Regions from separate parts of the Lentzea sp. CA-135723 genome, predicted to be linked through region 1. Evidence: riboswitches for the same ligand, from Rfam matches in the RefSeq annotation. Region 1 holds a riboswitch; each other region holds the start of a gene.

What was found. Region 1 has a riboswitch for cobalamin ahead of metE (5-methyltetrahydropteroyltriglutamate--homocysteine S-methyltransferase). Riboswitches for the same ligand answer to the same signal wherever they lie in the genome.
Region 2: it holds a riboswitch for cobalamin, as region 1 does, so the genes downstream of both, cobN (cobaltochelatase subunit CobN) here and metE (5-methyltetrahydropteroyltriglutamate--homocysteine S-methyltransferase) in region 1, are expected to answer to the same signal.
Region 3: it holds a riboswitch for cobalamin, as region 1 does, so the genes downstream of both, ACQEU1_RS34885 (putative cobaltochelatase) here and metE (5-methyltetrahydropteroyltriglutamate--homocysteine S-methyltransferase) in region 1, are expected to answer to the same signal.
Region 4: it holds a riboswitch for cobalamin, as region 1 does, so the genes downstream of both, ACQEU1_RS20260 (LPXTG cell wall anchor domain-containing protein) here and metE (5-methyltetrahydropteroyltriglutamate--homocysteine S-methyltransferase) in region 1, are expected to answer to the same signal.

Annotation. Positions count from the first base shown of each region.
Region 1 covers NZ_JBNJMK010000001.1:2,446,108-2,453,504, reverse strand. Annotated here, with positions in the region: gene ACQEU1_RS10135 (SDR family oxidoreductase) at 1-289, opposite strand, end outside; gene ACQEU1_RS10130 (TetR/AcrR family transcriptional regulator) at 383-1,054, shown strand; gene ACQEU1_RS10125 (NPP1 family protein) at 1,056-1,805, opposite strand; gene metE (5-methyltetrahydropteroyltriglutamate--homocysteine S-methyltransferase) at 1,966-4,191, opposite strand; cobalamin riboswitch at 4,299-4,504, opposite strand; gene ACQEU1_RS10115 (TetR/AcrR family transcriptional regulator) at 4,503-5,072, opposite strand; gene ACQEU1_RS10110 (enoyl-CoA hydratase/isomerase family protein) at 5,146-5,883, shown strand; gene ACQEU1_RS10105 (AMP-binding protein) at 5,876-7,252, shown strand; gene ACQEU1_RS10100 (acyl-CoA thioesterase) at 7,249-7,397, shown strand, end outside.
Region 2 covers NZ_JBNJMK010000002.1:568,468-575,864, forward strand. Annotated here, with positions in the region: gene ACQEU1_RS38710 (cobalt-precorrin-6A reductase) at 1-587, shown strand, start outside; gene ACQEU1_RS38715 (precorrin-2 C(20)-methyltransferase) at 559-2,010, opposite strand; gene ACQEU1_RS38720 (precorrin-8X methylmutase) at 2,007-2,627, opposite strand; gene ACQEU1_RS38725 (hypothetical protein) at 2,624-3,679, opposite strand; cobalamin riboswitch at 3,688-3,822, shown strand; gene cobN (cobaltochelatase subunit CobN) at 3,858-7,397, shown strand, end outside; gene ACQEU1_RS38735 (helix-turn-helix transcriptional regulator) at 7,385-7,397, opposite strand, start outside.
Region 3 covers NZ_JBNJMK010000001.1:7,429,188-7,436,584, forward strand. Annotated here, with positions in the region: gene ACQEU1_RS34850 (S1 family serine peptidase) at 1-109, shown strand, start outside; gene ACQEU1_RS34855 (LysE family translocator) at 112-720, opposite strand; gene ACQEU1_RS34860 (serine protease) at 869-1,603, shown strand; gene ACQEU1_RS34865 (GNAT family N-acetyltransferase) at 1,617-2,075, shown strand; gene ACQEU1_RS34870 (8-amino-7-oxononanoate synthase) at 2,029-3,222, opposite strand; gene ACQEU1_RS34875 (hypothetical protein) at 3,266-4,342, shown strand; gene ACQEU1_RS34880 (threonine aldolase family protein) at 4,365-5,324, shown strand; cobalamin riboswitch at 5,353-5,486, shown strand; gene ACQEU1_RS34885 (putative cobaltochelatase) at 5,523-7,397, shown strand, end outside.
Region 4 covers NZ_JBNJMK010000001.1:4,505,727-4,513,123, forward strand. Annotated here, with positions in the region: gene ACQEU1_RS20235 (ECF transporter S component) at 1-546, opposite strand, end outside; gene ACQEU1_RS20240 (ABC transporter ATP-binding protein) at 543-2,099, opposite strand; gene ACQEU1_RS20245 (CbiQ family ECF transporter T component) at 2,096-3,127, opposite strand; gene ACQEU1_RS20250 (hypothetical protein) at 3,204-3,968, opposite strand; gene ACQEU1_RS20255 (hypothetical protein) at 3,965-4,378, opposite strand; gene ACQEU1_RS20260 (LPXTG cell wall anchor domain-containing protein) at 4,378-5,565, opposite strand; adenosylcobalamin-variant (AdoCbl-variant) riboswitch at 5,613-5,684, opposite strand; gene ACQEU1_RS20265 (DUF6461 domain-containing protein) at 5,784-7,334, shown strand; gene ACQEU1_RS20270 (FAD-dependent monooxygenase) at 7,328-7,397, opposite strand, start outside.

The DNA.
Region 1 (7,397 bases):
CGACGGTGCCGAGCGGCATGATGCCCGCCGAGTTCACCACGACGTCCACGCCGCCGAACGTGTCCTCGGCCAGCTGGAACGCGGCGGCCATGGCGTCCTCGTCGCCGACGTCACCCTGCTGGGCGACGGCCTGACCGCCCTTGGCCCTGATGCCGTCGACGACCTCGTCGGCGGCGGTCTTGTTGCCGGCGTACACGATGACGACGGCCTGTCCGTCGGCGGCGAGGCGTTCGGCGGCTGCCCGCCCGATGCCCCTGGATCCGCCGGTGACGATCGCAACGCGAGTCATGTCAGTGCTCCTAGCTGGTGTTTCCGCTGTTATGGGATAGACCGTAGCACTGATATCGAATCAGCGCTACCGCTGCTGTGTTATCGTCGTTACATGGACACGAGAGAGCGTCTGGTGAAGGCCGCCGCCGACCTGCTGATCGAGGGTGGCAAGGAAGCGGTCTCCACGCGCGCGGTGGCGGCCGCGGCCGGCGTGCAGGCGCCCACGCTGTACCGGCTGTTCGGGGACAAGGACGGGCTGCTCGACGCGGTCGCGGGGTACGGGTTCGCCGACTACCTGGCGTCGAAGCACGCGATGGGGGCGACCGGTGACCCGGTGGGCGACCTGAAGCGCGGCATGGAGCTGCACATCGGCTTCGGTCTCGCCATGCCGGCGTTCTACCTGCTGATGTACGGCGAGCCGCGCAAGCGGGAGGCGCGGCTGGAGGCGGACGCGATGCTCCGCGAGATCATCAGCCGCATCGCGTCGGCGGGCCGGCTGGCGGTCCCCGTCGAGCAGGCGGCGCAGTTCGTGCACGCGGCGGGCATGGGCGTCGTGCTGGCGCTGATCGCGACGCCGGAGGCGGAACGGGACCTGAGCCTGATCGCGTTCACGCAGGAGAAGGTGATCGGGGCGATCACGACGGACGCCGCGCCCGAGGAGTCGACGGACATCCCGAGCCGGGCGATCGCGTTGCGGACGGCGATGCAGGAGGACCCGCCCCAGATGCTGTCTCCAGCGGAGCGGGTCCTCTTGGCCGAGTGGCTCGACCGCGTCGCGAAATGACCTAGGCGTTCGGGTCGAACGGGATGCCCGCCGGCTTCGAGATGCTCAGGTTGTAGTTGAACGCGCTGTCCTTGATCGCCAGGGACGCGCTGCCGAAGTTCGCGTTCACGAGCTTGTCGCGCACCCCGGCCGGGAAGCGGTCCCAGCTCACCAGGTCGGGGTACTGGTAGACCCCGTAGTGGTTCTCCGCCTGCTCGCCCGAGTTCGCGAGCCGGAAGCAGTGCGTGCTGGCACCGTCCTTGTGGTAAATGATCTTCGGGTGGGTGCCTTCCCACTGCACGTTCGCGCGCGGGTGCACCTTGTACTTGCCGTGCTCCGAGGTCGCGACGAACTGCGCCACGTCGTTCTGCACCCACACGACCACGTGCTCGATGTCGTGGCGGTGGCCGCAGCAGTCCAGGAACGGAACGGCCTGGTCCTTCTCGAAGTACAGGTCGTACAGGTAGGCGCACCAGCCGTTGTTGCACTTGGAACGGCTGTAGGAGTTGGTGTTGTCCAGGTCTGCCTTGTCGTGGCAGTCACCCCACAGCTGGCCCGAGTTCTTCAGGCCGGGCGCGATGTCACCGTTGGGCGAGATCGCCGGCGTGGGGTAGCAGCCGTCGCCGTCGTAGTCGAACGCCGGCTGCCACTTGCCGTCGGCCTCCGCGTAGTTGGCGGGGATGGCCTGGGGCGGGGCGGCGAACGCGACGCCGGGCACCAGTGCGGTGAGCAGCAGGGCACCGGCGAGCGCGGACAGGAGCTTGTTCCTCAACAGAGGCCTCCGGGGATGCAGGGGGAGCGTGAGAGGCTTGCGAGGCAGACGGTGGTATATGAACCACCTTCACGTCTAGGTACTTCGCCAAATCTTTGCCGTACCGGGAAATTCACAGCCCTGGAACGGAATCGATCACGTCCCAGGGCTGCTCAGAGCGTTACCGCAGGTCGGCGCGCACCCGGTTGGCCGCGGCGACCAGGTTCCGCAACGCGGGCTCCACTTCGGCGTAACCACGCGTCTTCAGGCCGCAGTCGGGGTTGATCCACAAACGTTCACCTGGCACGGCCCGGACCGCCTCGGTGATCAGCGCGACGACGTCGTCCTCGGCCGGCACCAGCGGCGAGTGGATGTCGTAGACGCCGGGACCGATGCCGCGCGGGAAGTCCAGGCCCTCCAGGATCTCCATCTTGGACCGGGCCGCCTCGATCGTCGTGACGTCGGCGTCGAGGTCGGAGATCGCGCCGATCACCTCGCCGAACTCCGAGTAGCAGAGGTGCGTGTGGACCTGCGTGCCCGTCGCGGCACCCGCGGTGGCGAGCCGGAACGCGCCGACCGACCACTCCAGGTACGCCGCCTGGTCCTTGTGCCGCAACGGAAGCAGCTCGCGCAACGCCGGTTCGTCGACCTGGATGATCCGGATGCCGGCCGCCTCCAGGTCGCGGATCTCGTCCCGCAACGCCAGCGCGACCTGGGCCGCGGTGTCGGCGAGCGGCTGGTCGTCGCGCACGAACGACCACGCGAGGATCGTGACCGGACCGGTCAGCATGCCCTTGACCGGCTTGGCCGTCAGCGACTGCGCGTAGGTGCTCCACGCGACGGTCATCGGCTCCGGGCGGGAGACGTCGCCGTGGATGATCGGCGGCCGCACGCACCGCGAGCCGTACGACTGGACCCAGCCGAACTCCGTGCCGGTAAAGCCTTCCAGGTGCTCGGCGAAGTACTGGACCATGTCGTTGCGCTCGGGTTCGCCGTGCACCAGCACGTCCAGGCCGATGTCCTCCTGCAGGTCGATCACGCGGGCGATCTCGTCCCGCATCCGCTGCCCGTACTCGTCCTCGGTGATCTCGGCCCTGCGGACCGCGGCACGCGCCCTGCGGATGTCGCCGGTCTGCGGGAACGAGCCGATCGTCGTGGTCGCGAGCGGCGGCAGGCCGAGCCGTTCCTGCTGGGCCGCGGCACGTTCCGGGTACGGCGCGCGGCTGCGGTGTTCTGGCTTGAGCGACTCGACGCGCGCCCGGACGTCGTCGTCGCGGCGCGGCTGCGGGAGGTCGCGCCTGGCCTCGTCGGCCCAGGCGCCGTCGGCGCCGGTGCGCAGGGCCTGGCCCAGCAGCACGATCTCGCGGACCTTCTGCCGCGCGAACGCCAGCCGTGCCCGCACGTCCGGGTCGAGCGTCTCCGCCTCCAAGTCGTACGGCACGTGCAGCAGCGTGGAGGACGACGAGACGACGACCTCGCGCGCGGAACCCAGCAGTGACGCGGCTTTCGCCAGCGCGGCGTGCAGGTCGGCGCGCCAGACGTTGCGGCCGTCGACCAGGCCGGCGACGAGGATCTTGTCGCGCATCGCCGGGACGGTGACCGACGCGTCCGGCGCGCTGACGAGGTCGACGCCGATCGCCTCGACCTGCGACTCCGCCAGGATCCCGAACGCCTCGCCGAGGTCGCCGTAGTAGCCGGTGACCAGCAGCTTCGGCCGTCCCGGCAGGCCACCCAACGTCCGGTAGGCGCGGCGCAGCGCGTCGAGCTCGGCGGGGGAGCGGTCCGCGGCGAACGCCGGTTCGTCGATCTGCACCCACTCGACGCCCTCGACGCGCAACCTGCCGAGCAGCTCGACGTAGGCCTCCACCAGGCCGTCGAGCAACGCGATCGGCTCGAAGCCGGGGACCGTGCTCTTGGCCAGCAGCAGGTAGGTGACCGGGCCGAGCAGCACCGGCCTGGTCGGGACGCCGAGGCCGAGGGCCTCGCGGTACTCGGCGATCGGCTTGTCACCGGCCAGCCGGAACTCGGTGTCCGGGCCCAGTTCCGGCACCAGGTAGTGGTAGTTGGTGTCGAACCACTTGGTCAGTTCGAGTGCCGCAGCGCCGTCCCGGCCGCGGGCCGCCGCGAAGTAGGTGTCCAGTTCGGACAGTCCGAGGTCGCGGAACCGCTGGGGGACGGCGCCGAACAGCTGGGTGGTGTCGAGTACCTGGTCGTAGAACGAGAACGTGTTCGACGGGATCGAGTCCAGTTCGGACAGTTCGGCCCACGTCCGGGCGCGCAGTTCTCGTGCGGTCTGTTCCAGTGCGGCTTCGTCGATCTTGCCGGACCAGTACTGCTCGACGGCGCGCTTGAGCTCGCGCTTCGGGCCGATCCGTGGGTAGCCGAACACGGTGCTGCCGATGGTCACAGGCTCTCTCCTCGCGAGCGTGCGGAAGCACCGGAGTCGCTCGACGCGAGGCAGCACGAAGCCTGCCCGTCAGCCCGCCCGAGAGGCTCCGGAGCAGCGCGCACCGGGTGGCGCGCGCACCTGCGGCAGGTCTTCGGACTCGTGGGCTTGACGCACGTTCCTACCGGCCGTCGCTTCCCAGGTCGTGAGACCCAGTGCTGTGTTGACGGCTTTCGTTCCCACTCACCGCTGCGGGGCAGTCCCGGACTCGCACCGGGTTCCCTTTTGCTCCACCCGGGACGAGCCCGGGTGAACCGCTGGCGAGATCGACACTAGCGGGCCGCGCCCAGCATGCCCAGTGCCATGGAGCCGTACTGGATGGTGAGATCCCTCAACCCCAGCGGGCCGTCCGGCGAGTACCACCGCGACACCCCGCTGCACATCTCCAGCAACGCGAGCCGCGCGACGCTCGGTTCGGTGACCTTCAGCCGTCCGGCCTTGACGCCGTCGGCGATCGCGTCCTGCCACACCTGCTCGTAGCGGTCGCGCAACGCCACGATCTCCGCACGCCGTTCGCCCGTGAGCGCCCGCATCTCGCCGTCCACGACCGCGGTCTCGCGCGGCTTCTCGGCGTGCGCGCGGACGTGCATCTCGACCAGCGAGACGATCCGGGTCGTCTCGTCGGGCTCACCCTCGGCGATCGCTTCGGCCTGGGTGATCAGGTCGGTGAGGCTGGTGCGCATGATGCTGACCAGCAGGTCTTCCTTGGTGCCCATGTAGTGGTAGAGCGTCGCGGACGAGAGCCCGGCGGCCTGGGCGAGGTCGCGGATGCCGGTGCCGTGGAAGCCGCGTTCGGCGAACAACCGCACGGCGGCCTCGCGGACCCGTTCCTCCGTCGTCATCGGCTGCCTCCTCTTGACCGGCTGTTCGGCACGACTCTAGCGTGAGGCCCGATCGATCGATCGAAGGGGAGCGATGACCGTCGACTACGCGTGCCACGAGGGTGTGGCCGTGGTGCGCCTGAACCGTCCGGATCGGCTGAACGCCGTGGTCCCGGCACTGGTGGACGACCTGCTGGCGGCGTTCGCGCGGGCCCGTGCGGAGGCTCGGGTCGTCGTGCTGGCCGGGCGCGGGCGGGCGTTCTGCGCCGGGCACGACCTCAAGGAGCCGGTGCCGGCCGAGACCGTGCCGCAGACGCGGGCCCGGCTGGAACGCATCCAGGACGTGACGCGGGCCGTGCGGGACTTCCCCGGCGTCGTGATCGCGGCGGTGCACGGGTACGCGCTCGGGGCTGGCTGCGAGTTCGCGCTGGGGTGCGACCTGGTGGTGGCGCACGAGGACGCCCAGTTCGGGTTTCCCGAGGTCAGCGTGGGGTTGAGCGTGACCGGCGGGATCTCGGCGTTGCTGCCGCGGATGGTCGGGTTGCCGCGCGCCAAGGAGCTCTTGCTGCTGGGGGAACGGGTTTCGGCCGCGCGTGCGCACGAGCTGGGGCTGGTCAACCGGGTCACGTCCGACCACGAGAAGACGGCGCTGGAACTGGCCGCCGAACTGGCTTCGCGTCCGCCGATCGCGGTGTCACTGGCCAAGCGCGTGCTGGATCTCGGTGCGGACGCGTCGATGGAGGCCGCCCTCGCGACCGAGGTCGATCACGCGATCCTGACCAGCCTGTCCGGGGAGAACGAGGCGCCGCGCGAGGAGTTCGGCCGTGGCTGACCTCATCTCGGCGCTGCGCACGGCCGCGGTCAGGTGGCCGGACAAGATCGCGTGGACGTTCGACCCGGGAAGCTCGTTCACGTTCGCGGAGATCGACGCGCTGTCTAACGGGTACGCGCAGGCGTTGCGGGACAGGGGGATCCGAGCTGGGGACCGGGTCGCGATCGTGCTCCGCAACGTGCCGGAGTTCCCGCTGGTCTGGTTCGCGCTGGTCAAGCTCGGGGCGACGGCCGTGCCGCTGAACGTCAAGTACCGGTCGGCCGACGCCGGGCACGTGCTGCGGACCGCCGAGGTGGCCGCGGTGGTGAGCACCGAGGAGTTCCGGCCGTTGCTCGCCACGCAGGTCGTGCACTACGTCGAGGCGCTGGACCCCGTCGAGGGTTTCGTGCAGGGGCCGGTGTCCGCGCCGGTCAGCCTCCAGTTCACCTCGGGCACCAGCGGGAAACCGAAGGCGTGCGTGCTGTCGCACTCCTACTGGCTGACGCTCGCCGGCAGCCTGGTCGACTACTTCCCGAACCTCTCGTCCGACGACGTGATGCTGACCGCGCAACCGTTCCACTACGTCGACCCGCAGTGGAACGTCGTCGCCGCGTTGCTCGCCGGCGCGCGTCTCGTGGTGCTGGACGGCTTTCACCCGTCGTCGTTCTGGGCGAAGGTGCGCGAGCACGGCGTGACCTACTTCTACTGCCTCGGCGCGATGCCGGCGTTGCTGCTGCGCATGCCGCCGGATCCGTTGGACCGCGAGCATTCCGTGCGGGTCATCGAGGCGTCGGCGATCCCGCCCGCGTTGCACGCCGAGCTGGAGCAACGGTGGGGTGTCGGCTGGTTCGAGGCGTTCGGCATGACCGAGACCGGCGCGGACCTGCGGATCACCGCTGACGACCACGACAGGTTCGTCGGCACCGGCTGTCTCGGCCTGCCCGCCCCGCACCGCGAGGCCAAGATCGTCGACGGCGAGCTGTGGTTGCGCGGCCCCGGGATGATGGACGGCTACCTAGGCCTGCCCTCGCCGTTCGTCGACGGCTGGTTCCGCACCGGCGACCTCGCCAGGATGGAGGACGGCCGCGTCTACCACCTGGGCCGCAGCAAGGACATGATCCGGCGCAGCGGCGAGAACGTGGCGGCGCACGAGGTCGAGGAAGTCCTGATGGCGCACCCCTCCGTGCGTCTCGCGGCCGTGGTCGGCGTGCCGGACGACATCCGCGGTGAGGAGGTGAAGGCGTTCGTGGTCGGGGAGGTCACTGGTCAGGAGCTCGCCGAGTTCTGCGCGGAAAGGCTGGCGTCGTTCAAGGTTCCGCGGTACTGGGAGTTCCGCGAGGATCTACCGCGCACCCCTTCCGAACGCGTCGCCAAGGAGCAGCTGCGGTGAGCTTCCACTTCGAGAGCCCTGTCTACTTCGACGAGCTGGATCTCAACGGCACACTGCACAACTCGCGCTTCGCCCTGCACGTCGAACGCGCCCAGTCGGCGTTGTTCGAGTCGATGGGCTTCGGCTGGTCCACCTACGCCGACCG
Region 2 (7,397 bases), on a different contig from region 1:
GCATCGGCGGGTTCGGCGGTGTCGACGGGCTCGCGCAGTGGTTGCGGGACAACGATGTCAGGGCCGTGATCGACGCGACGCACCCGTTCGCGCGGCGGATCACCCAGAACGCCTTCGAGGCCTGTCAGCAGGTCGGCGTGCCGTTGCTGGTCCTGCGGCGGCCCGGTTTCGAGCCCAGGCCCGGCTGGACGTGGGTGGACAGCGTCGCCGAGGCCGCGCGGTCGTTGCCGGGGGAGCGGGTGTTCCTGACGACCGGGCGGCAGGACCTGGCGGAGTTCGCCGGGTGCCCGCAGTGGTTCCTGGCGCGGATGGTCGAGCCGCCGGAACCGCCGCTGCCGCACCGGATCGAGGTGCTGCTCGCGCGCGGTCCGTTCACCGTGGACGGTGAGCTGGAGCTGATGCGGTCGCGGGCGGTCGACGTGCTCGTCACCAAGGACAGCGGCGGGCCGATGACGTCGGCCAAGCTCGACGCCGCCGAGCAGCTCGGGATTCCGGTAGTGGTCGTGCGCAGGCCACCGCTCCCGCCGGCGGAAGTGGTGGCCTCCGTGGACGACGCCGTCAGCTGGTCGGGTACCGCCGGGGTGTGAACACGACGCCCTCAGGAGTCACGACCGTCTGGGACGAGCCGATGATCAGCAGGCAGCGCATGTCGATCGTGGTCGGGTCCAGGGTGCCGAGCGTGAGGACGCGGATCTCCTCCTCCAGGCCGCCGACGTCACGTCCGACGACGACCGGGGTCTCCGGTGCGCGGTGCCGGAGCAGCAGGTCGCGCATGTCCGCCACCTGATGGGTGCGGGCCTTGGACGCCGGGTTGTAGATCGCGATCACCAGATCTGCCTTGGCGGTGGCTTCGAGCCGTTCGGCGATGACGTCCCACGGCTTGAGGCGGTCGCTCAGCGAGATCACCGCGTAGTCGTGGCCGAGCGGCGCGCCCGCCTTGGCGGCCACGGCGTTCGCGGCCGTGACGCCGGGGAGGACGCGCACCGGCACGTCGCCGGTCTCCGCCGCCACTTCGAGGACCGCCGTGGCCATCGCGAAGACGCCGGGGTCGCCGGAGGAGATCACCGCGACGCGCGCGCCCTTGCGGGCGAGGTCCAGCGCGAAGGCGGCGCGTTCGGACTCGACCTGGTTGTGCGAGGAGTGCTTCTTCTGACCGGGGCGTGCCGGCACCCGGTCGAGGTAGGTGCTGTACCCGACCAGCTCGTCGGCGGCCTCCAGCTCCTGGCGGGCCTCCGGGGTGAGCCACGCGCGGTCGCCGGGGCCGAGACCGATGACGACGACCTCGCCCCTGGGCTTGGCGGGCTTCGACCGGCTCGGCAGCAGGGCGAGCGAGAAGTACGGCACCTCGCCGGGGTCGACGTCGGCCAGCGGCGACATCTTCTGCCTGCCGGTGGTGGCGCGCTCGACGTACCAGGCGCCGTCGAGCCGGCCGGACGCTTCGAGCGCGCTGCGGACGTTGCCGAAAGTGCGGCCCAGCTTGAGGATCGCCGCGCAGTCGGTGTCGGCGAGGCGGCTCGCCAGTTCGGCGGGCGGGAGGGTGCCGGGCAGGATCGTGAGCACCTCGTCGCGTTCGACGAGCGGGGTGCCGAGGACCGCGGACGCGCCGCTCACCGACGTGACGCCGGGAACGACCTCCCACTCGTAGCGGTCTTGGAGGCGTTTGTGCATGTGCATGTAGGAGCCGTAGAAGAACGGGTCTCCCGCGGCGAGCACGACGACCGTGCGGCCCGCGTCGAGGTGCGCGGCCAGCTTGGCGGCGGCCTCCTCGTAGAACGAGTCGATCTCGCCCTGGTAGTCGTCGGTGTCCTCGGTGGTGACCGGGTAGACGAGCTGTTCCATGATCTGGCCGTCGCGGAAGTACGGCGCCGCAATGGTTTTCGCGACGGACCTGCCGTGCCGCGCGCTGTGGAACGCCACCACGTCGGCCTCGCTGATGAGCCGCGCGGCCTTGACCGTCACGAGTTCGGGGTCACCGGGACCCAGGCCGACGCCGTAAAGTTTGCCCGTCACTCTTCCTCGCTCGCGATCGCGTTGATGGCCGCCGCCGTCATGGCACTGCCGCCGCGCCGTCCGCGCACCACGAGGTGCTCCAGATCCGTTGCGGCCAAAGCTTCCTTGGACTCCGCGGCCCCGATGAACCCGACCGGGATGCCGAGGATCGCGGCGGGCCGCGGCGCCCCGGCGGCGATGAGGTCGAGGAGGTGGAACAACGCCGTGGGCGCGTTGCCGATCGCGATCACCGCACCGCCGAACCGGTCCTGCAGGAGCTCGAGGGCGGCGGCGCTGCGCGTGTTGCCGATGGCCTTGGCCAGTCCGGGTGTTCGCGGGTCCTGCAGGAAGCAAAGGACTTCGTTGTCCTGCGGCAGCCGGCGGCGGGTCACGCCGGACGCGACCATGTTGGCGTCGCACAGGATCGGCGCACCGCTGCGCAGGGCCGCGCGCGCGTCGCGGACGACGTTCGGGGAGAACGCGACGTCGGCGGGCAGGTCGGTCATGCCGCACGCGTGGATCATGCGGACGACGACCTTCGCGACGTCGTCGGGGAACCCGGTGAGGTCCGACTCCGCGCGGATGGTGGCGAAGGACTGGCGGTAGATCTCCGCCCCGTCCTTGATGTACTGCGTCAACGGATCTCCTCGTAGCCGTCGCCGGTCGCGACGAACTCGATCACTTCGCCCGCCGGGCGGCCGCAGCGGCGGGCACAGCCCGACCAGTGCACAGCGCCAGGACTGTCGGACCTGCTCCCTAGAATCGAAATTGGGGGTACCCGGCCTGGCCCGTGTGTGTGGTGGGGCATGTTGAGCCAGGCGCGTGCATCGGCGCGTACGTCGGAGAGCGACTTGGCGCAGCCGGGGCGGCCGGTGCAGGCGCTGACGCCGTGCCAGGGGGAGCGCGGGTCGGTGATGAGGCCGGTGGTGTCGGTGCCGGCCGGCACGACCAGGCTGCGCCACGGGGTCAGGCGCAGGGCGACGCCGGGGAGTTGCTCAGCGTCGAGGCGGCCGAGTGGAACGCCTGGGGTCAACGGTGAAGGTGCGACAGGAGTCACAGCCGGGGTGACGCGCGGGGCGTCGGAAATGCCGAAGTGGGCGGTGATCTTTCGCACACCGTCGTCCACTTCGGACAGGCGCCAGGCCGTGCCGCGCACCTGCTGGAAGAGGCGGGCGGCGGACAGGAGGGCGTCGACGGGGTCGGTGACGCGAACGCCCGTGTCGGCGCCGGCGAGAAGCAGCACGAAGCCGCCGGACGGCTCGTTGACCAGCCCGAAGTCACCGCCGAGCCCGCTCACCGCGGCACCTGCCGTCACCAGGAAGCGCCCCGGCAGCCCGGCCAGCGAGGCGTCCGCGCACAGCGTCTCGTCGATCTCGTCGACCAGCGCCTGGTTGTCCTCCAGCGGCGCCGCGATGATGTTGCGCATCCGCTCGTGCGTCGCCGACGGCAGCAGCCCCGCCGCGGCCAGCCGCGCACCCAGTTCCACGCCGTCCGACAGGCCTCTGATCTGGAGGTTCGCCCGCGAGGTCAGCTCCACCGCGCCGGACCCGAGCTCCAGAGCCGCACCTCGCACGACGTCCCACTGAGCAGCGGAGAGGGTGCCGCCCGGCACCCGGATGCGCGCCAGCCCACCGTCAGCCGCCTGATGCAGCTCGACGGCGCCGGGGCAGGCATCCGGGTGACTACGCATAGGTCGGACTGTAACCCGCCGGTTAGGGTGAGCCCGAACGACGAAGCGCAGGAGGAAGCCGGTGTGAATCCGGCGCGGTCCCGCCACTGTGACCAGCGCACGACGCTGGGAGTCAGGAACTCCGCTTCGGCCGTCACCCGCAACCTGGGGCGAGGACCCCACGAGGGATGGAGCCTGCGTGATCCTGCTGCTGTCGACCTCCGACACCGACCTGCTGTCGGCGCGTGCGAGCGGTGCCGAGTACCGGCTCGGCAACCCGGCGCGCACCACCGTCGACGACCTTCCCGGGCTCGTGGACGATGTCGAGCTGGTCCTCGTGCGCATCCTCGGTGGCCGCAGGATGTGGGAGGAAGGGCTCGACTGGCTGCTGGCCTGCGGGCTGCCCGTCGTCGTGCTCGGCGGTGAGATGCAGCCCGACGCGGCGCTCATGGAGCTGTCGACGGTGCCCGGTGGCGTGTGTGCGGAGGCGCACCTCTACCTCGCGCACGGCGGCCCGGCGAACCTCACCGAGCTGCACAAGTTCCTCTCCGACACCGTGCTGCTGACCGGCCACGGCTTCGCGGCCCCCGCGGCGACCCCCACGTGGGGTGTGCTGGAACGGGAAGAGACGACGGCCGAAGGCCCCACGGTCGCGGTGCTCTACTACCGCGCGCACCACGTCGCCGGGAACACGGCGTTCGTGCACGCGCTGTGCGACGCCATCGAGGCCAAGGGCGGCAAGGCCCTGCCGGTCTACTGCTCCTCGCTCCGCACCGCCGAACCCGAGCTGCTCGACACGCTCCGCAAGGCCGACGCGCTGGTCGTCACGGTGCTCGCGGCGGGCGGCACGAACCCCGCCAAGGCCTCGGCCGGCGGTGACGACGACGCGTGGGACGTTGGCGCGCTCGCCGCGCTGGACGTGCCGATCCTCCAAGGCCTGTGCCTCACCTCCAGCCGTGAGACGTGGGACGAGAACGACGACGGACTGTCTCCTCTGGACACCGCGACCCAGGTCGCGATCCCGGAGTTCGACGGCCGGATCATCACGGTTCCGTTCTCCTTCAAGGAGATCGACGAGGACGGCCTCACCGTCTACGTCGCCGACCCGGAACGGGCGCTGCGCGTCGCGGGCATCGCGGTGCGGCACGGCAGGCTCCGGCACATCCCCGTCGTCGAACGCAAGATCGTCGTGATGCTGTCGGCGTACCCGACGAAGCACTCGCGCATCGGCAACGCCGTCGGCCTCGACACGCCCGCGTCCACCGTCCGGCTGTTGAAGGCCATGCGGGAGCACGGGTACGACATCGGCGACGAGCTGCCGGGCGTCGACGAGCTCGACGGCGACAAGCTCATCCACGCGTTGATCGCCGCCGGTGGCCAGGACGCCGACTGGCTCACGCAGGAGCAGTTCGAGAGCAACCCGATCCGCATCGCCGCTGCCGACTACCGCGAGTTCTACGAGACGATGCCGGACGACTTCCGCGAGTCGATGCGGGAGCACTGGGGCGAGGCGCCCGGCACGCTCTTCGTCGACCACTCCAAGTCCAAGGACGGCGAGATCGTGCTGGCCGCGCTGCGGTCCGGCAACGTCGCGGTGATCGTGCAGCCGCCGCGCGGGTTCGGCGAGAACCCCATCGCGATCTACCACGACCCCGACTTGCCGCCGTCGCACCACTACCTCGCGGCGTACCGGTGGGTCGAGTCGAACTTCGGCGCGGACGCGGTCGTGCACGTCGGCAAGCACGGCAACCTGGAGTGGTTGCCCGGCAAGACCGTCGGCATGTCGGCGTCCTGCGGCACGGACGCGGCGCTCGGCGACCTGCCGCTGATCTACCCGTTCCTCGTCAACGACCCCGGCGAGGGCACGCAGGCCAAGCGCCGTGCGCACGCCACGCTGGTCGACCACCTCGTGCCGCCGATGGCCCGCGCCGACAGCTACGGCGACATCGCGCGCCTGGAGCAGTTGCTGGACGAGTACGGCAACATCTCCGCGATGGACCCGGCCAAGGTGCCGGCGATCCGCGCGCAGATCTGGACGCTGATCAAGGCCGCCAAGCTCGACCACGACCTCGGCATGGAGGACCGCCCGCACGACGCGGAGTTCGACGAGTTCATCCTGCACGTCGACGGCTGGCTGTGCGAGGTCAAGGACGTGCAGATCCGCGACGGCCTGCACATCCTTGGCGAGGCGCCGACCGGAAGCGTGCGGGTCAACCTCGTGCTCGCCATGTTGCAGGCACGGCAGATGTGGGGCGGTCAGGTCGCCGCGCTGCCGGGCTTGCGGGAAGCGCTCGGGCTCACCACCACGGGCCGCGAAGACGTTGACGCGGTTGAGGAAGAGGCCCGCGCGCTCGTCCAGGCGATGGAGGACGCCGGCTGGGACCGCGCGGCCGCGGCGGGTCTGCACGAGTCGGAGGACGTGCGGAAGATCCTGGAGTTCGCGGCCGTCGAGGTCGTGCCGAGGCTCGCGCGCACCACCGACGAGATGACGAACGTCCTGCACGCGCTGGACGGCGGCTACATCCCGGCAGGCCCCTCCGGTTCTCCGCTGCGCGGCCTGGTGAACGTGCTGCCGACCGGCCGCAACTTCTACTCGGTCGACCCGAAGGCCATCCCGTCGCGGCTCGCGTGGGAGACCGGCCAGGCGATGGCCGACTCGCTGCTCGCCCGCTACCGCGACGAGAACGACGGCGAGTGGCCGCCCTCGGTCGGCCTGTCGGTCTGGGGCACGTCCGCGATGCGCACGTCCGGCGACGACATCGCCGAGGTGTTCTCGCTGCTCGGCGTCCGGCCGGTGTGGGACGACCAGTCGCGGCGCGTCACGAGCCTGGAGGTCGTCCCGCTCGACGAGCTCGACCGCCCGCGCATCGACGTCACGGTCCGGATCTCCGGCTTCTTCCGGGACGCCTTCCCGCACGTCGTGTCCATGTTGGACGATGCCGTGCAGCTCGTCGCCGCACTGGACGAACCGGCCGAGCACAACTTCGTGCGCGCCCACATGCTGCGCGACCTCGAAGAGCACGGCGACCAGCGCCGCGCCACGTTGCGCGTCTTCGGTTCCAAGCCGGGCGCGTACGGCGCGGGCGTGCTGCCGTTGATCGACAGCCGCAACTGGCGCGACTCGTCCGACATCGCCGAGGTCTACGCGGTCTGGGGCGGCTACGCCTACGGCCGTGGCGTCGACGGGATCGAGGCGCGCCAGGACATGGAGTCGGCCTACCGCCGGATCGCGGTGGCGGCCAAGAACATCGACACCCGCGAGCACGACATCGCCGACTCGGACGACTACTTCCAGTACCACGGCGGCATGGTCACGATGGTGAAGGCGTTGACGGGCAAGGCACCCGCCGCGTACGTCGGCGACAGCACCCGCCCGGAGGCCGTCCGCACGCGCACGCTCACCGAGGAGACCTCGCGGATCTTCCGCGCCCGCGTGGTGAACCCGCGCTGGGTCGGGGCGATGCGCAACCACGGCTACAAGGGCGCGTTCGAGCTCCAGGCGACGGTCGAGTACCTCTTCGGCTACGACGCCACGACCGGTGTCGTCGCCGACTGGATGTACGAGAAGCTCACCGAGACGTACGTGCTCGACCCGGAGACCCGCAAGTTCATGCAGACGTCGAACCCGTGGGCGTTGCACGGCATCGCGGAACGCCTGCTGGAGGCGGCCGAGCGCAAGATGTGGGAACACCCCGAGGAGTCCACTTTGGACGCGCTGAGGGCGGCTTACCTGGAGACC
Region 3 (7,397 bases), 5.0 Mb from region 1:
CGTGGTCGACGGCAGGCTGGCAGGCGTCGTCTCGTGGGGCATCGGCTGCGCCCGCCCGAACGCGCCAGGCGTCTACACGAGGGTCACGACGTACCTGAAGCCGAACTGACCTCAGAGCACCAGGCCGACCGACATCGTCAGGAACACCGCCGCGCAAACAGCGTCGAGCGCGGTGGAGACCCCAGGCCGCTTCAACCGCCCGGCCACCGAGGAAGCCGCCAGCACGATCATCAGCTCCCACACCGCCGCCAGCCCGAGGAACACCACGGCGAGCAGGGCGAGCTGAGGCGCCGGTTCACCCGATCCGATGAACTGCGGCAGGAACGCCAGCGAGAACAGGATCATCTTCGGGTTCGTGATGTTGGTCAGGAAGCCCTGCCGGAACGGCCGCGCGCTCATGACCTCTTCCGGCTCGCCGCCGGAGCGCTTGATCAGCCCGCGCGTGATGGAAACCGCCAGGTAGAGCAAGTACCCGGCGCCGACCCACCGCAGCGCCACGAGCACCATCGGATACCGGGCGAGCACCACCCCGAGCCCGGAGATCACCAGGCCGACCTGCACCGCCGCGGCCGAGTGGATCCCGCCCAGGGCCAGCAGCCCGGCACGTGTCCCGGACCGCAGTGACGTGCGCAGGAGCAGGAACGCGTCCACGCCGGGGGTCACGATGACGACCGCGCACGCGATGAGGAAGGCCGGAACCTGGCTGAAGTCGAACAACACCGTCAATACCCCCGTGATCTATGCCACTGACCGCAAAATCTCCGGCCGAACGGAAAACTAGCACAAGAATCTCCGGTTTTGACGCCGTCCTAGCGCGATCGCTACCGTTGGTGACCGATCGTCCACCTGGCGCAACGAGGAGTGGTCCGTGAGGGGTAAGCGGCTTGCCGTGCTGGTAGCGGTGATCGCGCTGGTCAGCGGCGGTACGACGGCCGATGCGATCGTTGGGGGGACACCCGCGCGGGTGGCGGACACCCCGTGGGTTGTGGCGATCACCACCACGGACGGTCAGCTGATCTGCGGCGGCGCGCTCGTCGCCGAGAACAAGGTCATGACGGCCGCGCACTGCGTCACGCTCAAGGGCGTGCTCGGCAAGAACCAGCGCCCGCCGGAGCAGCTCCGGGTCGTGGCGGGCCGCACGGACCTGCGCGACAAGGCCGAAGGCGTCGACGCGGCGGTGAGCAGCGTGTGGCGGCACCCGGACTACGTCGAGGTCACCAAGGGCGACGACGTGGCGATCCTGACGCTCGCGCAGCCGGTGCCCTACCGGACGATCGCGCTCGGCGAGGTCGGGGACGACGGCGTGGTGCTCGGCTGGGGGCGCACGGCGGAGAACGTGCCGCCGGCCATGACGCTGCGCAAGGTGACGGTGCCGATCCTGTCCGACTCCGAGTGCCTGCTCAAGGAACCCGACTACCGGCCGGGCGCGATGCTGTGCGCCGGGCGGGGTGGCCGGGACGCGTGCACCGGCGACTCGGGCGGGCCGCTCGTCGTGCGCGGCCGGCTCGCGGGGGTCGTGTCGTTCGGCCGAGGCTGCGCACGGCCAGATGAACCTGGTGTCTACACCCGGCTCGCGAACTACCGGCAGACGCTGGGCTTCTGATATCCACGACCAGGTGCGAACCACACAGTTTCCCGCCACCCTGCGGCGGCAGTGGGGCCTCGACCTGAGCCCCGACCAGCTCTACGCGATCCTGCGCCTGCGGCAGGACGTCTTCGTCGTGGAGCAGAACTGCGTCTACGCCGACGTCGACGGCCGCGACCTCGACCAGGGCACCCGGCACTTCTGGCTGGAAGCGGAAGGCTCGCACGAGCCGCTCGCGTACCTCCGGCTGCTCGAAGACCCCGACGGCACGCTCCGGATCGGCCGCGTCGCCACCGCGCGCATGGCCCGCGGCCGCGGGTACAGCCGCCGGCTCATGCAGGCGGCGATCGCGGACATCGGCAGCACACCGGCGGTGCTCGACGCGCAGACGTACGTCGCCGACTTCTACGCGTCGTTCGGGTTCGTGGCCGAAGGGGCCGAGTTCATCGAGGACGGGATTCCACACCTGCGGATGCGGCGCTCTCCCTGATCACGCGCACCGCGCGCTCGATGTCGGCCTCGGTCAGATCGGCGCGCGCGGTGAGCCGCAGCCTGCTGATCTGGTCCGGCACCGACGGCGGCCGGAAGCAGCCGACGACCACACCGCTCGTGCGGCACGTCTCGGCCCACCGGAACGCCTGCTCCGGTCCCGGCGCCCGCACGCTCACGACGGCCGCGGTCGGCGTGCTGACCTGGAACCCGGCCTCCTTCAGCCGGTTGCTCAGGTCGTGCGCCACGGTCAGCGCGCGCTCGGGACGGTCCGGCTCCTCGCGCAGGATCCTGATCGCCGCGAGGGCCGCCGCCGCGCTGCTCGGCGCGAGGCCGGTGTCGAAGATGAACGGCCGGGCGGTGTCGATCAGGTGCTTGACCACGCGCGACGGGCCGAGCACCGCGCCGCCCATCGCGCCCAGCGACTTGCTCAGCGTCAGCGTCGTGATCACGTCCGGCTGCTTGATGAGGCCCGCCTCGGCGACGGCACCGCGGCCACCCGGCCCGACCACGCCCAGGCCGTGCGCGTCGTCCACCACCAGCGCCGCACCGGTCTCCCGGCACACGGCGTGCAGCTCGTTCAGCGGGGCGATGTCGCCGTCGACGCTGAACACCGAGTCCGTGACCACGATCGCGCGCCTCTTGCCGCGGGTCTCCAGCGCGTGCCGGACCTTGCCGACGTCGCAGTGGTCCGCGACGACGACGTCGGCCTTCGACAGCCGCGTGCCGTCGATCAGCGAGGCGTGGATGTGCTGGTCGGCGACGATCGCCGTGCCGGGGCCGGACAACGCCGTGACCGCGGCGAGGTTCGCCATGTAGCCGCTGCTGAACACCAGCGCGGACTGCGAGCCGCAGAAGTTCGCGAGCTCGAACTCCAGCTCGGCGTGCAGCTCGGTCGAGCCCGTGACCAGGCGCGATCCCGTGGCGCCCGCACCCCACTTCAGCGTGGCGGCCGCGGCGGCACCGGCGACGCGCTTGTCCTTGGCGAGCCCGAGGTAGTCGTTGCTCGCGAGGTCGAGGTCCGCCGAGTCCGACGTGCGCGGCCGCAGGCGCCGGCTCAGACCGGCCTTGGCTCGCGCTTCAGAGCGGACGTCGATCCAGTCGAACGTCGACTCACCAGGACTGGAAATCGCCTCAGTTGTGCTCACGGTCACCGCCTGAGTCTCCCATCCGCCCGCTAGCGTGCCGCTCGTGGACCTGTTCACCTTCACGCGCGCCGAACTCACCTCTCCGGTGCAGTTCCTCGGCGGGCGCTGGGTGGTGTCCGACTACGACGACGTGCGCGCCGTGCTGGCCGATCCCGTCACCTACCTGCCCGACAACGCGCTGACCGCCGTGACGCCGGTGGCCCCGGCGGCGTTGCGGTCACTGGTCAGGGCGCGCTTCTCGCTCCCGCCGACGCTCGCGAACAACGGGGCGGAGTCCCACGCCGGACTGCGGCGGCTCGTGGCGTCGTTCTTCACGGCCGCGCGCGTCGCCGCTGCGGAGCCTCGCATCCACGAACTCGTTTTGGAACGCCTGGGTGGCACGGATCTCAGCCAAATGGATCTTGTATCGGACCTCGCCTGGGACCTGCCCGCGATCGTGCTGATGGAGCTGCTCGGCCTGCCCAATGTCGACATACCGACTTTGAAGCGGTGGAGCTCGGGGTCGCTGGAGTTCTTCTGGGGCGACATCACCCGCGAACGCCAGCTGGAGCTGGTCGGCGACGTCGGCGACTTCCACCAGTGGCTGATCAAGCGCTACCACGCCCGCGACGGCGAGCTGTTCTGCGCGCTGGCCGACGCCGGCGTGTCCGCGGAGGACTCCGCCGGTCTCTGCTACTTCCTGCTGATCGCCGGCCAGGAGACCACGACCCAGCTGCTCTCGACGGCGTTGCGCCGGGCGTTGCAGGACCGGGACCTGTGGGCGCGGCTGCCGGAGCCGGGCGTCGCGGAGGCGTTCGTCGAGGACGTGCTGCGGACCGAGACGCCCGTCGTGACGTGGCGGCGACTGACCGCGCGTGAGGTCGTTCTGTCCGGTGTGCGCGTTCCCGCCGGTGCGGAGCTCGTGTTGTTGTTGAGCGGTAAGGAGACCGACCCGCGCCATCTGGCGTTCGGGTACGGCCGCCACTTCTGCCTCGGCGCCGGCCTGGCGCGCCTGGAGGCCGCCGTGACGTTGCGCACGGTGGCCGCGCACGAACCGTCGTTGCACCTGGTCGGGCCCAGGCCGGAGTGGCTGAACCTGCTGTCGTTCCGCGCGCCGAAGTCGGTGGCTGTGAGCCGCTGAGCTGAGGTTTGATGCTGGGGTGTTGAACCGTCAGCTTTCCGGAGTCCGCAAGAAGACGCTGCTGGAGTCGCTCGGCCCGGTGCCGGACGTCGACCCCGACCGCTACGGCGACGGCGGCCCGGTGGGTGCGCTGGAGGAGCGGGTCGCCGCGTTGCTGGGCACCGAGGCCGCGCTGTTCGTGCCGACCGGGACGATGGCGCAGCAGATCGCGTTGCGCTGCTGGGCGGACCGCACGCACAACCCGATCGTCGCGATGCACCCGCGGGCACATCCGCTGAACCACGAGGACGACGCGCTGACCGCGTTGTCCGGGCTGCGGCCGATCAGGGTGCGCGACGCCGACGTCGGCACCTGCCCCGAGCCGTTCGGGACGCTGCTGCTGGAGGTGCCGGACCGCGAGGCCGGGTTCGTCCTGCCGGCCTGGGAAGAGCTCGTGTCGGTGGTCGAGGCGGCCCGCGAACGGGACGCGGTCGTGCACCTCGACGGCGCGCGGCTGTGGGAGAGCACGTTCGGGCTGGGCAAGCCGCTGCCCGAGATCGCCGGCCTGTTCGACTCGGTCTACGTGTCGTTCTACAAGTCGCTGGAGGGCATCTCGGGTGCGGCGCTCGCGGGCACCCTGGACTTCGTCGAGCAGGCACGGGTCTGGCGGCACCGCTATGGCGGCATGCTGTTCCAGCAGTGGCCCGCCGCGTTGTCCGCGTTGCACGGCCTGGACACGGTGTTGCCTCGCCTCGGTGCGTACGTCGCGCACGCCAAGGTCGTCGCCGCCGCGATGGACCAGCCCGAACCTCACACGCACCAGTTCGCGCTGCACCTGCCCGGCGACCCGGCCCGGCTCAAGGAGCTGAGCGGGACGTTCCTCGGCGGGTTCTGGCAGGACGGGCCGCTCGCCAAGACCGAGGTGACCGTGGCCGAGCCTGCCCTGGAGTGGACGGCGGACGAGGTCAGGGCGGCGTGGACGGAGTTCCTCGGGTCGATCTAGCGACGTCGCTCACCTGGCTGTTGGACCCCGCCATGCGAAATGCGACGATGCCTGGGCTGTGAGGGGAGCGCGAGGAAGCCGGTGTGACTCCGGCGCCGTCCCGCGACTGTGACCGGCTTTGGACGCCGGAAGTCAGGAACTCGTCCCCCTCTTCACCTGACCGCGGGCGTGGACACCCGAGGAAGGACTTCGCCGAGCATGTTCCCGTTTTCGGCTGTCGTCGGCCATGACGACCTCCGGCTCGCCCTGCTGCTCAACGCCGTGCACCCCGGTATCGGCGGCGTGCTCGTCCGAGGTGAGAAGGGGACCGCGAAGTCGACCATCGTGCGCGCCCTGGCCGCGTTGCTGCCCGAGCTCGACGTCTCGGCCGGGTGCCGCTTCGGCTGCGCGCCCGGGACGGTGGACTGCCCCGACGCGCCGCACGACGGGGTGGAGCGGCGGCCCGCGCGGCTGGTCGAACTGCCCGTCGGCGCCACCGAGGACCGGCTGGTCGGGTCGCTCGACCTGGAGAAGGCGCTGACCGAGGGCGTGCGGGCGTTCCAGCCGGGGCTCCTGGCGGCGGCGCACCGGGGCGTGCTGTACGTCGACGAGGTCAACCTGCTGCACGACCACCTGGTCGACCTGCTGCTCGACGCCGCCGCGATGGGGCGCGCCCACGTCGAGCGCGAGGGCGTGTCGGTGTCGCACCCGTCGCAGTTCCTGCTGGTCGGCACGATGAACCCCGAGGAGGGCGAGCTGCGGCCGCAGCTGCTCGACCGGTTCGGGCTGACCGTGGCGGTGAAGGCCGCGCGGGACGTCGCCGTGCGCACCGAGGTGATCCGCCGCCGGCTCGCCTACGAGGCCGACCCGGCCGGGTTCGCGTCGAAGTGGGCGGACGAGGACCTGGCGTTGAAGCAGCAGATCACCGACGCCCGGTCGCGGCTGGCCGGAGTGTCCCTTCCGGACGGTGAGCTGCGCAGGATCGCCGCCGTCTGCGCCGCTTTCGAGGTCGACGGCATGCGCGCGGACCTCGTGGTCGCCCGTGCCGCGGTCGCCCACGCCGCGTGGCGGGGCGCCGACGCCGTCGAGGAGACCGACGTCGAGACCGCCGTCCGGCTCGCGCTGCCGCACCGGCGGCGGCGCGACCCGTTCGACGAGCCCGGCATCGAGGAGCAGCAGCTCGAGGACGCCATGAAGCAGGCGGCCGAGCACGCCGAGGAGCCGACTGACGAGGGTCCGGACGACGACGGCCCCGGTGGCGGCGAGCTGCCCGAACCGCAGGAAGGCCCCAAGGGCAACGGAAACGCGCCTGCGGACCGTCCGGCACCGGAGCCCTCGCCCGCGTTCAAGGCGCGGCTGCTGGAGGTCCCCGGGGTCGGCGAAGGCGCGCCGGGCAAGCGTTCCCGCGCCCGTGCCCGCACCGGCCGGGTCGTCCGTTCGTCCACAGTGGACGGCAACGGGCTGCACCTGGTCGACACGCTGACGACCGCCGCGCCGCACCAGGCTTCTCGGGGGCGGACTGGGCCTGGACTGCTGCTCACCGCCGCCGACCTGCGCAAGGCCGTGCGCGAGGGCAAGGAGTCGAACCTCGTCCTGTTCGTCGTCGACGCCTCCGGATCGATGGCCGCGCAGAAGCGGATGTCGGCGGTCAGCGGCGCGGTGATCTCGTTGCTGCGCGACGCCTACCAGCGCAGGGACAAGGTGGGCGTGGTGACGTTCCGCGGGCAGACCGCCGAGGTCGCGTTGCCTCCGACGACGTCCGTCGACGCGGCGGCGACCCGGTTGAAGAAGATGCGCACCGGCGGCCGGACCCCTCTCGCCGACGGACTGCTGAAGGCGCACCGCGTGCTGGAGATCGAACGGTTGCGGGACCCGCGCAAGCGCCCCCTGGTCGTGCTGCTGACGGACGGCAGGGCGACCTCGTCCGGCCTCGGCGGCGATCCGACCAAGGACGCGCTGAAGGCCGCCGGGCTGCTGGAGCAGACCGCCGTCGTGGTCGTCGACTGCGAGCAGGGCCACGTGCGCCTCGGCCTGGCGGCGAAGATCGCCGACGCGCTTCAGGGCACCTGCGTGCGGCTCGACCAGCTGTCCGCC
Region 4 (7,397 bases), 2.1 Mb from region 1:
GAACGACAGGTTGAGCAGGAACCCGTAGACGAGGCTGCTGGCGACGCCGTACGCCGCGAGCAGGGCGATCTCGGCCTTCCCACGCCACTGCGGCAGCAGTCCGGCGCCGAGCGCGACCCAGGCGGCGCCGAGCATCTGGTACGGCAGCCACGGCCCGACGCCGCCGGTGAGCAGGGCCGACGCGAAGAGCGTGGTGTTGCCGAGCACGAACCCGAAGCCAGGCCCGAAGACGCGGCCGCCCAGCACCATCAGGAAGAACACCGTCTCGATGCCCGCTGTGCCCGGCCCGAGCGGGCGGATCGCGGCGCCGAGCGCGGACAGCACGCCGAGCATCGCGATCGCCTTGGAGTCCATGCCCTTGTCGCTCAGCTCGGCCAGCACGACGGCCAGCACCAGGGGCAGCAGGAGCGCGAACGTCCACGGGGCGTCGCCGCCTCCGGCGATGTCGCTGTCCGGGGTGACGATCAACGGCCAGGTGAACGCGGCCAGCCCGATCACGCTCGCGATCGTGAGCGCGAAGGCCGACCGCTTCCTGATCGCGATCACAGGGCGGCCTCGACGTCGGCGACCGTCAGCCACGGGCCGAGGATCTTGCTGACCTGCGGGGCGAAGATCGGCGACGACGTCACGACCTCCCTGGCCGGGCCGTCCGCCACGACCTCGCCCTCGGCCATGACCGTGACGCGGGTGGCGAACTCGGCGACGAACTCGACGTCGTGCGTGGCCAGGACAACCGCGCTGTCGAGGGCCTTGAGGGTGCGCGCCAGGGCCGCCTTGGCCGGGTAGTCGAGGCCTCGGGTCGGTTCGTCGAGCAGCAGCACGTCCGGCGCGCCGGTGAGCATGACGGCGAGCACGAGCGCGAGCCGCTGGCCTTCGGAGAGGTCTCGCGGATGGACGTCCGGGTCGAGCGTGGCGAGGCCGTCGAGGAGCTTGCGGCAGGTGCCTTCCGGGTTGCCGGTCTCCTGGTCCGCCTGGGCGCACTCCTGGGCGACGGTCTCCAGGTACAGCAGGTCCGAGGGTTGTTGCGGCACAAGGGCGACGGTCTTGCGCCGTGCCGCCGGCTTCAGGGTCCTGGGGTCGACGTCGTGGACGGTAACCGTGCCCGCGGTGCGCCTGCCGCTGCCCTGGACGGCCCAGAGCAGCGACGACTTGCCGGAGCCGTTGCGGCCCATGAGCGCGACCCGTTCCCCCGCGCCGACGACGAGGGTGACGTTGCGGACGGCCTGGACTTCTCCGTACCGGACCACGACATCGCGTGCCGCCAGGATGGTTTCGGTGGTCCGCATGGCTTCGGTGGCCGGTTCGGCGAGGCGGGCGCGCAGCGGTGCGGCGCGGCGGCGGGCGTCGCGGACCGACACGGGGATCGGTCGCCAGCCGGCGACCTGGGCGAGCCGGACGACGGGCGGCGCGACGGGTGCCTCGGCGAGGACCTCGCCGACCTCGCCGACGACTCCCCGTGGCAACAGCAGTGCCCGGTCCGCGTACTGCGCGACCCGTTCGAGGCGGTGTTCGGCGATCACGACGGTCATCCCGAGGTCGTGCACGAGTCGTTGCACGGCAGCGAGAACGTCCTCGGCGGCGCCGGGGTCGAGCGCCGACGTCGGTTCGTCGAGGACGAGGACCTTCGGATGGGCGGTGAGCGCCGCGCCGATCGCGACCCGCTGCTGCTGGCCGCCGCTGAGCGTCGCGAGTGGACGGTCGCGGAGCTGCGCGATGCCCAGCAGGTCGAGGGTCTCCTCGACGCGCTTGCGCATGACGTCGTGCGCGAGCCCCAGCGACTCCATGGAGTAGGCGAGCTCGTCCTCGACGTTGTCCGCGACGAACCCGGCCAGCGGGTCCTGGCCGACGAAGCCGACGACGTCCGCCAGCTCACGCGGCGGGTGCGTGGCGGTGTCCCGGCCGTCGACCAGCACGCGCCCGGCGAGGGTGCCGCCGCTGAAGTGGGGCACGAGGCCGTTGATGGCGCGCAGGAAGGTCGACTTGCCGCTGCCGGTGCGGCCGACGACGAGGCAGAGCTCGCCTTCCGGGATCTCCAGGGAGAGTTCCGCCAGCACGGGCCGCTCGGCGTAGGTGATGGTGACGTCCTCGAACCTGATCATTTTTCCCTCACCAACGCGACTGGCGCGAGTGCCAGCAGCACCCCGGCAGCAGGCAGGAGCGGCAGTTCCGGCGCCTGCAGCGGCACGGTCGACGGCGAGAGCGCCGGATCTCCCGAGAACACCAGCACCACCGCCCCCACGACTCCGCTCACCGCCACCCCGATCGCCGTGGCGTTCCACCGGTCCGGCCGGTACCGGGTGCGCGGCACGCGGCGGGCGCCGACCTTCAGCCCGGCGACCGCCAGCACACCACCGGCCGCGACCAACGGCCACCCGGTGTACGCGCCGGCCAGCAACCCGTACGTGCCGATGCACATCCCGAAGAGCCCGGCCAGCACCAACGCCCCGGTGAGCGTCCGGTCCCGGCGCGAGATGCCGGCCGTGCGCCCGTAGCCGCGCGAGTCCATCGAGGCGGCCAGCACCAACGACCTGTCGAGCGCGTCCTCCAGCACCGGCACCAGCATCGTGCGCACCGCCCGCACGCCTTTGGCCGTGTCGCCACGAAGCTGCCGTGCCTTGCGCACGGCCCGTGCCGACGCCACCAGCTGCGGCGCCACCGTCAACGCCACCACCACCGCCACGCTCACCTCGTACAGCGCCGCCGGCAACGACCGCAGCAGGCGCTTGGGGTTGGCGAGGGCGTTGGCGGCGCCGACGCAGCCGAGGATCGTCGCGAGCAACAACCCCTGGTACAGCGCGAAGACCAGGCCCTCCGCGCTGACCGGGCCGCCGACGCGGATGCCCTGGGCCCAGTCGGGCAGCGGGACCTGCGGCAGCGTGAACAGGACGGTCGGGCCCGTGACGCCGCCGAGCAGCGCGTGCACGAGCACCCTGATGCCGATGATCAGCAGGCCGAACTTGAGGAACACGCCGTAGGTGCCGGCCCACGGCGTGTTGGCGCGGCACGTCACGACGACCACGCCCGCCACGGCCAGGACCAGGCCCAGCAGCAAGGGGTTGGTGGTGCGGCTGGCGGCGGTGGCGAGGCCGAGGGCCCACAACCACCAGGCGCCGGAGTGCAGCCTCACGCCACGCTCACCACGCACCATCGCGACCGCGCACGGGCAGCAGCCTCACGCCGCCACCGCGCGCCGGGCAGCAGCCTCATTCCTCTTCCACCGCGCGCCGACGCCGCGCCACGACCAGCCCCACCCCGGCGAGCGCGGCGATCACCAGCACACCCAGCAGCGTCCACGACCAGCCGAGGCCCGACTTCTCCTCCAGGGCCTTCTCCTCCACCGGCCGCACGGTCTCCACCGCGACCGACGTCGACGACTCCCCTGTCACCGCTGCCGAAGACGACGCGACCGACGAAGGCGGCGCCGTCGCGGACGTTGTCGTGGAAGGCGCGGTGGTCGTGGTCACCGCCGGCGGTTGCTGCGCAGGCGGTTGTTGTGCGGGAGGCTGTTGCACCGGTGGTGGAGGCGGGGGTGGCGCCGGTGCGGCCGGCGGGGCGATGCCGGGTTGTTCGCCGGCTCCGAACGCCCACCCCTGCACGGTGCCGCGCGCCGGGACGTAGGTCGCCGCCCCCTGGTTGCTGTAGGTCCACGAGCCGCCGGCCGGTGCGTGCCAGTACGACCAGTAGGCCGTGGCGGGCGGGGTGTTGACGCACTTGTCGGAGTCCGTGCCCGGCTTTCCGTTGATGCGGCAGACGAAACCCTGCTGCCGTTGCGCGTAGGTGTAGCCGAAGCCGGCCGCGGTCAGTGCGGCGATGCCGGACGACGGGCTGCCTGGCGCGCAGCCCTGCTGCACGCCGCCGCCCAGCCCCCGGTAGTCCACGACGACGGTCACGCCGTCGCAGCCCGCCGCGTGCGCCGGCACCGGTGCGAACGCCGCTACCAGTGCCAGCGCGAGGAAGAACCGTTTCACGGGGCGGTGCTCGGGGCGGTGCCGGCGCCGAACGCCCAGCCCTCGACCGTGCCGGGAGCCGGGTCGTAGCTGCCGGCGCCCGAGGTGCTGTAGGTCCAGCTGTCGCCGGGGGTGGCGTGCCAGTACGACCAGTACGCGCTGGTCGTGGGCGCGGTGCACGGATTCGGCAGCGAGTTGATCCGGCACACGAAGCCGGGCTGGCGCGGCACGAACGAGTAGGTGAAGCCCGCGCCGGTCAGCGCGGCGAGGCCGGTCGCCGGGTCGCCTGCGGCGCAGCCCGTCTGGGCGCCACCACCCAGGGCGGCGAAGTCCACCACGACCTTGACGCCCGCGCACGGGGCGGCGGAGGCCGGGGACGCGACGACTAACGTGCTCGCGAGCAGGGCGAGGACAGCAAGCATGCGGCGCATCACGCACCAACCTTCCGACGACGGGAGACGAACAGCAGGGCGGCACCGGCGAGCACGGCGAACGAACCGAACAGCGTCAGCGGCACGGCCTGGTCGGGCCCGGTGACGGCGAGCGGCGGATCCACCGGCGCCTCGGGCCCGGCCGGAGCAGGCACCGGGGAGACCGGCGGCGCCGAAGACGAAGGAGGCGTGACAGCGCAGTCGATCGCGGGGACGCCGGGCGTGGCGGACGCCGCCGACACGTCCGCGAGGCTGACCCGCGCGAGACCCAGCATCGCCTGCGTGGTCGCCCGGATCGCCGGGTACAGCTCGAACCCGGCCGCGTCGTAGGCGACGCCACCGCGTTGCGCGTCCGGCCCGGAACACCCGACCTGCAACGACTTCAGGTACGCGACGGCCTTGTCCGCGGCGGCACCGCGTTCACCCGCGACGAGCGCGCCGACCGCGAGGCCCGTGCTGTTGGCGTTGGACCCCGCCGTCGCCGCCGGAAAGCCACCGTCGGCCTGCTGCTGCCCGACGAGCCACGTCAGCGCTTTGGGCGCCGCCGACTTCTCCCCCGCCGCCAGCAACGCCTGGAGCACCATCGCCGTACCGTCCACATCGGACTTGCAGGTCGCCTGCCCGAACGCGATCGGGAACCCGCCGTCCGGGCACTGCGTGGAGACCTGGTACGCCAACGGCTTCTCGAACGACTCGCCGGCCCGCTTCAGCACGATGATCGCCAACGCCTGCGTGAACGCGTTGGTCTGGTCCCACTCGGGATCGGTCCTGTCGCGGAATCGCCCGGACTCCTCCTGCAACGGCCCGAGCCGCTCCAGCAGGTCGACGCCCGCGAAGGAGTGCGGATCGGTGCCGAGCGTCTGCGCCACCAGCGCGAGCTTCACCAGCCCGCCGACGTACGACTCCGCGTCACCGTCGCCGACCAGCGCGAGCATCTGGTCGGGCTCCCCGAGCCACGCCGCCGCCTGCGCGGCCGTCGACCTGCCCACCCCGGCGGCCGCCAGCGCGTACACGCCGTCCGCGGTCAGCCCTGGATCGACGAGGTCAGGCCCCTTGAGCAGGTGGGAACCGCCGACGAACTGAGCGGCCAGCCACGTGCCGGCCGACGGCGTCTCCGCCGCCCGCGCCTGCGGTGTCACCACGAGCGCTGCCGCCACCACGGCGGCCAACGCCGATCTCCTGATCACTGCGCCTCCCCTAGCCCGCTGTCCTCGACGGGTCCTTGGAGCCACCACACGCCACGGGCAGTCGGACTATCACCGTTGCGGGTCAGTGCCGGAGTTGCACCGGCTTCCCCCGCGGCGTGCGGATGCTGTTGTCAACCATGGATCGTGCGGGAGGGATCAGACGTAGTCAAATGGCTGTGAGCTGGACCATTGATCACCGCACCACCACAATCGTGGGCATGGGGGACTTTCAGAAACTGATCGAAGACGCCGTGCCGTCGCTGGAGACCTTGATTCCAGCCGACCCGGCCGCGCTCATCGGCCGCTACACCACCCGCAGACCCGAGCACGTCGGCCATCCCGGTGCCACGGTCGTGCAGCAGGCGCTGGAACGGTTCCCGAGCCTGCCCGCCGAACGGCTGCTGGGCGCGCTGGAACTCGCGGTCGCGAAGCTCGACCTGGTCGCGCCCGCCGACACGATCGCCGGCCTTGCACCACCGCACGACGGCGCCTTCGGCTTCCTGACCATCGAGGGGCAGAGCGCTCTGTCCTCGCCGACGAGGCTCGTGCTGGCGCTGCACCACGGCATCAGTGACCTGGTCATCCGGCACGTGCGCGCGGCCGTGCCCGACCAGAGCGGCCTCACCGGCGACGAGGAACAGATCGTCGTCCAGCGCGGCCGGGCCCACCTGGCCACGGCCGTGGTGGTGGCGCGGGCGATCCTCAACGCCGTCGGCACCCCGTTCGCGAAGGACCCGGTGGCGGCCATCGGGTTCGGCATCGCGGCGACCGCCGAGATCATCCCGGACGTGCCGATGCCGGACGCGTACACCCGTGCGTTGCTGGAGAAGCGGCGCCGTGAGTACATCGGGATGTCCTGGCCCACCAAGGCGACCGTGTCGAACCACCAGTTCGTGCTCGCCGAGGAACCCTGCGAGGCGACGGACTTCAGCGCCACCGGGCTCGCCACGCCCGTCGAGACCGGGTTCGCCGTGCGCACCGGCATCGAGGAGGGCGTGGTCGACGTGTCGGTGCGGGCGCTGATGCAACCGCCGGAGCCGCAGGACCTGGAGGACTGGGACGAGGTCGTCGAGATCAGCTACACCGCGGTCGACGGAGACGCGAAGCTCGGTCACGGGCACACCGCGCCGTGGCCGGGAGAGTTCCGCGCCAGGGTCTGCGCGAACGGCAGGGACGAGGACGAGGAGCACTACGAGCTCACGATCTGGCAGGCGCCGCACCAGGAACCGGCGCTGCTCAAGACGACCGACCGCGTCGGGCACCTGCTGCGGGGCGAACCGCTCCCACCGCCGATTCCGAGGCCCGAGAAGGAACTCCGGTGGCTGGAGGACGCGCTCGGCGAGGCCGCCACCGTCACGATCGTCACCGGGCTCGGCGTGGACGACGTGGCGCACCACTTCGAGGACGACTCGATCGCGGTCGAGATCGGCGGCGGCGTGCTGGTCATCGAGTTCAACAACTACCTGGGATCGGGCGAGCACCTGCTGGAACACCTGTCCCGCAACGGGAAGGCCGCCAGCCACTTCTGGAACATCAACGCGCTCACGAGGTTGTCGTTCGCCCGCGACGGCCGCCTGCTGGGCGCGTGCGAGGCGATCGGCGAGACCGACTTCGGTGACGACCCCGAGGTGCTGGAAGCGTTGCGGGACATCAGCTTCACGGACCTGCGGCACATCGACTCCAAGGGGATCACGGCGGCGGTGAGGTTCACCGGCACCGCGATCCCCGAGGCGGACGTCCGCCTGGCGCTCCAGGAGCTGCATCAGTAGCTCGGCAGGCTGAGGCTGTTGACGACGGCGGCGAACTCCTCCGTGGGCGCGCCGCCGTTGATC